DNA from 3 places in the Paenibacillus sp. FSL R7-0216 genome. Region 1 is predicted to be linked to each of the others. Evidence: riboswitches for the same ligand, from Rfam matches in the RefSeq annotation. Region 1 holds a riboswitch; each other region holds the start of a gene.
The links. Region 1 has a riboswitch for thiamine pyrophosphate ahead of MKZ15_RS18255 (ECF transporter S component). Riboswitches for the same ligand answer to the same signal wherever they lie in the genome.

Region 1 (2,263 bases):
CCGCCGGGAGAGAAACCGGCGGCTTCAGCAAGCCATTAGCATTTTCCTGCGGGTTTGAAGTGGCCTAGCGCTTCACCCATCCTTACCTTCCGACCGGGCTCGAGACCGGGCAGAGGGGTGAAGGTTCCATTCTGGGTGAGAAGGACGACAGTTGATCCAAATTCAAAGTAAGCAAGATCGTCGCCTTGTTCCCAGCTTTTGGCCGAGGGGTCCGTGTATTGGATGCTGCTGACGTTCATGGCTCCCACTTTGATGAGGGCGATCTCTCCGCAACTGTGGGAAATATAAGTAATCAGGCGTTCATTCCGGCATAAGACCTTCTTCATGTGGCGCATGCCGAAGTCGTTCACGGGGTAGACCCGGCCCTTCACATGCTCGCTTTCCAACTTTTTCCCGGTCACGGGTGCATGAATTCGGTGATAATCAGTAGGACTAAGATAAAGGACAAGGGCATAACCGTGTTTGTACGTTTCTACGCGGGGGGAGCGCGACAGCAGCTCGTCAAGTGTGTAATCCTGTCCTTTGACGTTCAGAATCGTGCCGGTTTGGACCTCGCCCATAAAGGTAATTAAGGCGTCCACCGGACTGATCATCGTCCCTGGCTCCGCGTGCAGCGGGCGCATGCCTGGTTTTAATTTTCGGGTAAAGAACTCATTCAGTGTCCGGTATTCCCGAAGCTCCTTCTCCGCTTCATGGAGCGGAATGCCGTAGGATTTGGCGAAAAAAGGAATCATCGCCCGGCTCAAGCCCGAATGGGAGAACTTGCCCATCCATCGGGATAGCCATTTTCGGGAGGAGAGTTCCGTCATCCATTTCATCCATTTCGCGGCCAAATAGCATCCTCCTAGTCTGTCCGTTAGTGCTGCGTTGGTTTGATGAATTCGTTGCCACTTCCGCTAATCTTGACACAGAACAGGGCCGAAATCAATACAGCGGCCTGTAACCCCGGATGACAAATTTGTACAAATTGATGCTTGATGCCGAGGCTAGGTTGGTGTATGTTAATAACAATCGCATAGGGATACGGGGGCTTGAGCAAATCAGGCTGAGATAGCGGCATATGGCGCCGCGGACCGTTAATCTGATCTGGATAATGCCAGCGTAGAGAATCGATCGTCCGGGATGTCTTGCGTTTTTTACGCGCCCTCGTGACCTGACCACCGTCTGAGCTTATTCAGGCGGTTTTTTTACGTATGCGATGGGAATTTAAATTGAAGAATCAAGAGGAGAGATGGAGATGTCGGAAGTTATTCAAAAAAAAATGGGCCGCGGTTTGAAGCTAAGCGACCTGTTGGTAACGGTGCTGGTCTCGCTTGTGCTTGGCGTGGTGTACCACTTCTGGAGTTCGGTGTACAATTTGTTCTCGCCCCTGTTCTTCCAGGCGGATGAACTGGTGTACGGGATGTGGTTCCTGGCCGCAACACTGGTATTCCTGCTGATTCGTAAACCGGGGGTAGCGTTGATTGCCGAGATTGCGGCGGCCCATGTGGAGATTCTGTTCGGCAGCGAATGGGGCATTCAGCTCGTTCTATACAGCGTGCTGCAAGGCTTGGGAGCGGAACTGGTATTCGCCGCGTTCCGATACCGGAAGTTCTCCGGCTCCGTCGCAGCGCTGGCCGGAATTGGGGCCGCTGTTGGATCGGTGATTCCGGATTTCTTCTATGGCTACGTGCAGGATTATGAGCCTTGGCTCTTGACTGCCAAATATGCCATGCGCGCGGTCAGCTCTGCGCTGATCTGCGGTTACTTCGCTTACGCCGTGGTAAAAGCCGTAGAAGCGACAGGAGTCACCACCCTGCTGCGGCCGGTTGATCCGAAGGACTACGCGGCGCTGAACGACTGATGCGGAAGGACATGGCGGCCGCAGAGGTGCAGGGGCTGCGGTTGAAGTTCCCCGGTGAGGCCGATTTCGTGTTCAAGGATTTGGATTTCTCGGTTGTACGCGGAGAACATGTGCTGCTATTGGGCCCCAGCGGATGCGGGAAATCGACGCTGCTTCAGGTCTTGTCCGGCATCATCCCGGACTTGGTGGAAATCCCGATGCGGACGTCCGCGCAGCAGCTCCCGACATCGTGGCGCTTCCTGTTTCAGGACCCCGAGACCCAATTCTGTATGCCTTATGTTGACGAGGAGCTAGCCTTTGCCCTGGAAAACCTCGGCATACCGCAGCCCGAGATGTCCGCGCGGATGGAAGCCGCCTTGGCTGAGGTGGGCCTCGATTTGCCCGAGCTCCACGTGTCGATCGATTCGCTGTCTCAGGGGA
Region 2 (2,263 bases), 940 kb from region 1:
GACGACAACATTGGTCATGTTATGCACGAGGGGTTTCGTTTTTTGCACCTTTTCCAGCACATCGGACAGATCTTTTTCCATTAAGCTCATGTTTTCAACCTCTCTTTCGATCATTTGGATGAATGCGAGATCATCGGCATCGCAACCGGCCAGTCTTCCTGCCGGTAAGCCATATCCCAAAAGAGATATTCCAATTGGCAGCTTTGCAGAAAATGATCGGCCATCCTTTGCCGCTCTTCCTCCCTGGCTGTATCCGCCCATCGGTCTAACGCATGGATAAACTTCTCCGTCACATCCCCCGAAAGACGCCCGTAAAAATCAATCCACTCATAAAACGGATGGTCCGGTGTCGGCTGCACTTCTGCCAGCAGCTTTTGGCCGATCACCAGATAGGTCCAAGGGCAGGGCAATAAAACGGCATAGATCTCGCCCAAACTCCCTTCGTGGGCCACCGTCAGCATATGACGGATATAATGATGCGCCGAAGGTGCAAGCGGGTACCCCTGCAACTCTTCAAAATTCACTCCGGCGGCCCGGCAAAAAATCTGATGGGGTTGAACTTCACGGTTTAAAATATACGCGATCTGTTCGTTGAACATCGCGATCTCCTCTCGGGTCCGGCTTTTGGAAATCGCGATACCGTAAATCCGCATATAGGCGTTTAAATATTCGTAATCCTGCTTAACGTAATGAATGAGCTGCTCTTTCTCCAGTTGTCCCCTTGCGATGCCTCTGACGAACGGATGATCGAATATGGCTTGATAGATCCCGTCCGCCTGACGTCGTAGCTCCTGCGTAAACCCCATCGTCTCCACCTCCCAATATATTGAACTAGGAAATCCCCTGAGAAGACGACGACAAACGACCTGTTAACAGAGCGCGCAAAAAAGCCGCTCCGTAGAGGGAGCGGCTCGATCAAGTCCTAGGCTGATATACGACAACCTGAGCACTATTCAAATGGGGGCCGACTCCACTTTCCTACGCTAGTATGAACTAGATCAGGTTCAAAGGGTCCAAGATGGTCTCTTGTCTCAGCCGTTTACGGCGCCCCTAGTGGATTTCCTATGCAATTCACCTATTACTCTACCGATCCCTGCCTGGATTGTCAATCCCGTCCAGCGAAAGATCGTTGGATCACTTGTTTCTCTCGTCTACACCATCCCCGGAATGCTGCATAGCATAACTATCAGGGAACTGTCTTGTAAACCGGTTCCTCAGGATAAGTAACCGGATCCCATCCAGCTAAGGAAGGTTAGGCCATGAATTCAGCCGGAAAAAGCAAATCCTCGTCCTCCAACAAGAAAAATGGCAAAAAGGGCGGTTTCCGGCCAAAAACCCCGGAATATACCGTAGCTGCGCTGCTTCTTTCCGGTAAACTTCGCGTGGATTCCGTCCAGTTATACCGTAACGCAACCATGTATGTCTCCCTTGTTGGCGAATACAAAACGATCAGCAGCGATGCAAACGCCGACAAGTTGCTGAACTTTCTCAACGAGAATGGAGATATGACCATCAATGACATCATCAATGCCATGAAGAAAAAAGCGGACAATTCCTCCTGAACCCGCTCTTCCTTTGAAAGATTCGGGCGGGAGGATCGCTCGCTTTACATCATAACCTAGATGCGGGGGTTTACTACAATGAGTGAATTTGACGGCGAAGGCTTCTCGGAACTCATCGTAATCATCATTCTGGTCGTTCTGTTCTTCTACGGTTCCAACGATATCGAAACGCTGACGGGCGCCCCGACTTCCGATTAACTGTCGAAGGCGACCCACAGCGTTCTCTCGTTATTTCAACTGCAAACGAATCGTTTTGATTTCATACGGTGACATCGACAACTCAAGCTCCGCAGCTGAGGAGGATTCTCCTAAAGACCGTTCCATCATGTCGGTTTCTTGCCAGGAAATCACCGGCATCCCGAAATGGAAGCGAACGCGGCCTCGGCCTCCCTTGTATTCATGCAAACGAACGATCAAGCCGTCGCCGTCTTCCGCTTTTTTCACGGCATCAATGACGACGTCCGCACTTCCGCTCGTTTGGAGCAGTGAGAATGAAGACGAGCGCGCCTGGCCCATCGTGGCGTAAACCGGCTGATTTAGCAGCGTTGCTGCCTGTACGGTACCACCTTCGGACCAATGCCCCTCGTGAGGATACAGAGCGTACGTAAACTCATGCTCGCCGCGATCCGCTTGCGGATCCGGATAAGTTGCCGATTTCAGCAGCGACAGCCGGATCACATGGTCCTTAATGTCGTGGCCGT
Region 3 (2,263 bases), 1.9 Mb from region 1:
GTCCTCGTCTATGCCTTCTTGGCCGACGATCTTTGATCGGAGCTTGGATTACTCAGTTGGGGAAGCATGCGCGTTCCCATGACCATCTCAGACGAGCAAAGCGGACAAGCCGGACTATGTTCAAACGTGAAGTTGTCACGCATCCATCCATTGCAATCGTCGCTCGTGCAGGTCCATACCGGTGTATTTTCCTCAGGAATTTCTTCTAACGTTTTTTTACGGTAGTTCATAATTCCCCTCCTTCAAGGTGAGCGTTCTAACCGGGTGCATAGATGTGGTTCGTCATAGTGCTATATGTACCATCAGAAGCGAGGTTTCCGAATGTTAACCTCATGAATGATCTTTGAGTAGAAAAACTGCCCTCAATGCGAGAACGCATTAAGAGCAGTTTCTGGCTAGCTTACAGTTTTACAACGTTTTCGGCTTGAGGGCCGCGGTTGCCTTGAACCACGTTGAATTGTACGCGTTGGCCTTCGTCGAGGGTTTTGAAGCCTTCGCCAGTGATCGCGCTGAAATGAACGAATACGTCATTTCCGCCTTCCACTTCGATGAAGCCAAAACCTTTCTCAGCGTTAAACCATTTTACTGTTCCGGTTTCCATAGGGGAATACCTCCTGTTTAAAGATTAACATGATTCATTTTTTTAACAGAAGTCGCTCAAAAGGGCTGACCCTTATGAACATGCACCACTTGTATAAAAAAAATTCACACATTGAAAAAAGTTCCAGGTTTTAAATAGTGACACTCTTTTCAATGGGTGAATGATCTTCTTTCTAAAACACGAGATGAACTCATTATATCCTTTTGCCAGATAAAAAGCAAATCCCCTATTTTTGCAAACCTGTTCGGAAAGACTGGACAAATGCGGCAAGCGAAAACTATAATGACAGTTGTAATCTGCAGTCATACTGTTCAGGGGTGCTGGAATTGGCCGGCTGAGAGTGTATCCCTCAAAGATACTGACCCTTTAACCTGATCTGGATAATGCCAGCGTAGGGAGCTATACTATATGGATATGAACTCGTTATTCATTTCATTTCCATTGCCTATCGCGTCCCGGATCCGGGACGTTTTTTTGTATCCGAAATTTGGATTGCGCTTAAGGTCGCGTTTCCAGGGTTATACCAAGAACAAAGCTGCGGAAATTTAAACAATCGAAGGAGAGAATGTGTCGTGAAAGTTCAACTACGCACCGTGCTGGCGCTGTTCCTCGGCTGTATGCTGCTAATTCTGTCTGCCTGCGGCGGAGCCAACGGAAATAGCGCGGGCAAGGCTGCTGCAGGAAACCAAGGCGGGCAAAATGCCGAGAATGCCGCGCCTAACCAGGCGACCGGCGAAGAGCTGCGCAGCGTCAAGGTTGTGCTCGACTGGAGCCCTAACACTAATCATACCGGCCTTTACGTCGCTAAGGACCAAGGGTATTTCGCCGAGGAAGGGCTGAATGTGGATATCCTCCTTCCCGGCTCTGGCGGCGCTGAGGCGATGGTTGCCTCCGGGGAGGTCCCGTTTGGCGTCAGCGTACAAGAGAACGTCACCCAAAGCCGGCTCCAAGGCGTCCCGCTTGTATCCATCGCCGCAATCATTCAGCATAATACATCCGGCTTTGCTGCACCTGTTGCCAAGAATATCAAGACACCTAAGGATTTTGAGGGCAAAGCCTACGGCGGATGGGGGTCTCCTGTGGAAGAAGCGGTCATTAAATCCATTATGGACCTGCAGGGCGCCGATGTCGGCAAGGTAAAGTTCCTCAACATCGGGGATGCCGATTATTTTACGGCCGTGAAGCGGGATATCGACTTCGCCTGGATCTTCTACGCATGGACCGGCATCGAAGCCGAACTGCGGGGTGAGCCGCTGGATATGCTTTACGTTAAGGACTTCTCCGAACAGCTTGACTATTATACGCCGGTGCTTGTCACCAACGAGAAGACGATCAAGGACGACCCGGAGCTCGTGAAGGCGTTTATGCGAGCGGTGTCCAAAGGCTATGACTATGCAATCGCCCACCCTGAGGAGTCGGCGCAAATTTTGCTCAAGGCTGTACCGGAACTCGACAAGGACCTGGTAGTTGCCAGTCAAAAATGGCTGAGCCCGAAATACAAGGACGACGCTCCGCGCTGGGGCGAACAGAAGAAAGAAGTATGGCAGAACTACTCTGATTGGATGCATGAGCGTGGCTTGCTGGAGAAACCGCTTGAGGTAGATACCGCTTTCACCAATGAGTTTTTGCCGAGCGAATAACTCCCTGAAATTATGTTTTCAA

Region 2: it holds a riboswitch for thiamine pyrophosphate, as region 1 does, so the genes downstream of both, tenA (thiaminase II) here and MKZ15_RS18255 (ECF transporter S component) in region 1, are expected to answer to the same signal.
Region 3: it holds a riboswitch for thiamine pyrophosphate, as region 1 does, so the genes downstream of both, MKZ15_RS02895 (ABC transporter substrate-binding protein) here and MKZ15_RS18255 (ECF transporter S component) in region 1, are expected to answer to the same signal.

The regions. Positions count from the first base shown of each region.
Region 1 is NZ_CP150222.1:3,993,388-3,995,650, reverse strand. It holds gene asd (archaetidylserine decarboxylase) at 36-833, opposite strand; TPP riboswitch at 1,014-1,125, shown strand; gene MKZ15_RS18255 (ECF transporter S component) at 1,238-1,843, shown strand; gene MKZ15_RS18250 (ABC transporter ATP-binding protein) at 1,843-2,263, shown strand, end outside.
Region 2 is NZ_CP150222.1:3,049,907-3,052,169, forward strand. It holds gene thiM (hydroxyethylthiazole kinase) at 1-90, opposite strand, end outside; gene tenA (thiaminase II) at 111-806, opposite strand; TPP riboswitch at 959-1,062, opposite strand; gene MKZ15_RS13835 (hypothetical protein) at 1,260-1,562, shown strand; gene MKZ15_RS13840 (alpha-mannosidase) at 1,791-2,263, opposite strand, start outside.
Region 3 is NZ_CP150222.1:692,043-694,305, reverse strand. It holds gene MKZ15_RS02905 (cold-shock protein) at 9-230, opposite strand; gene MKZ15_RS02900 (cold-shock protein) at 401-601, opposite strand; TPP riboswitch at 905-1,017, shown strand; gene MKZ15_RS02895 (ABC transporter substrate-binding protein) at 1,174-2,241, shown strand.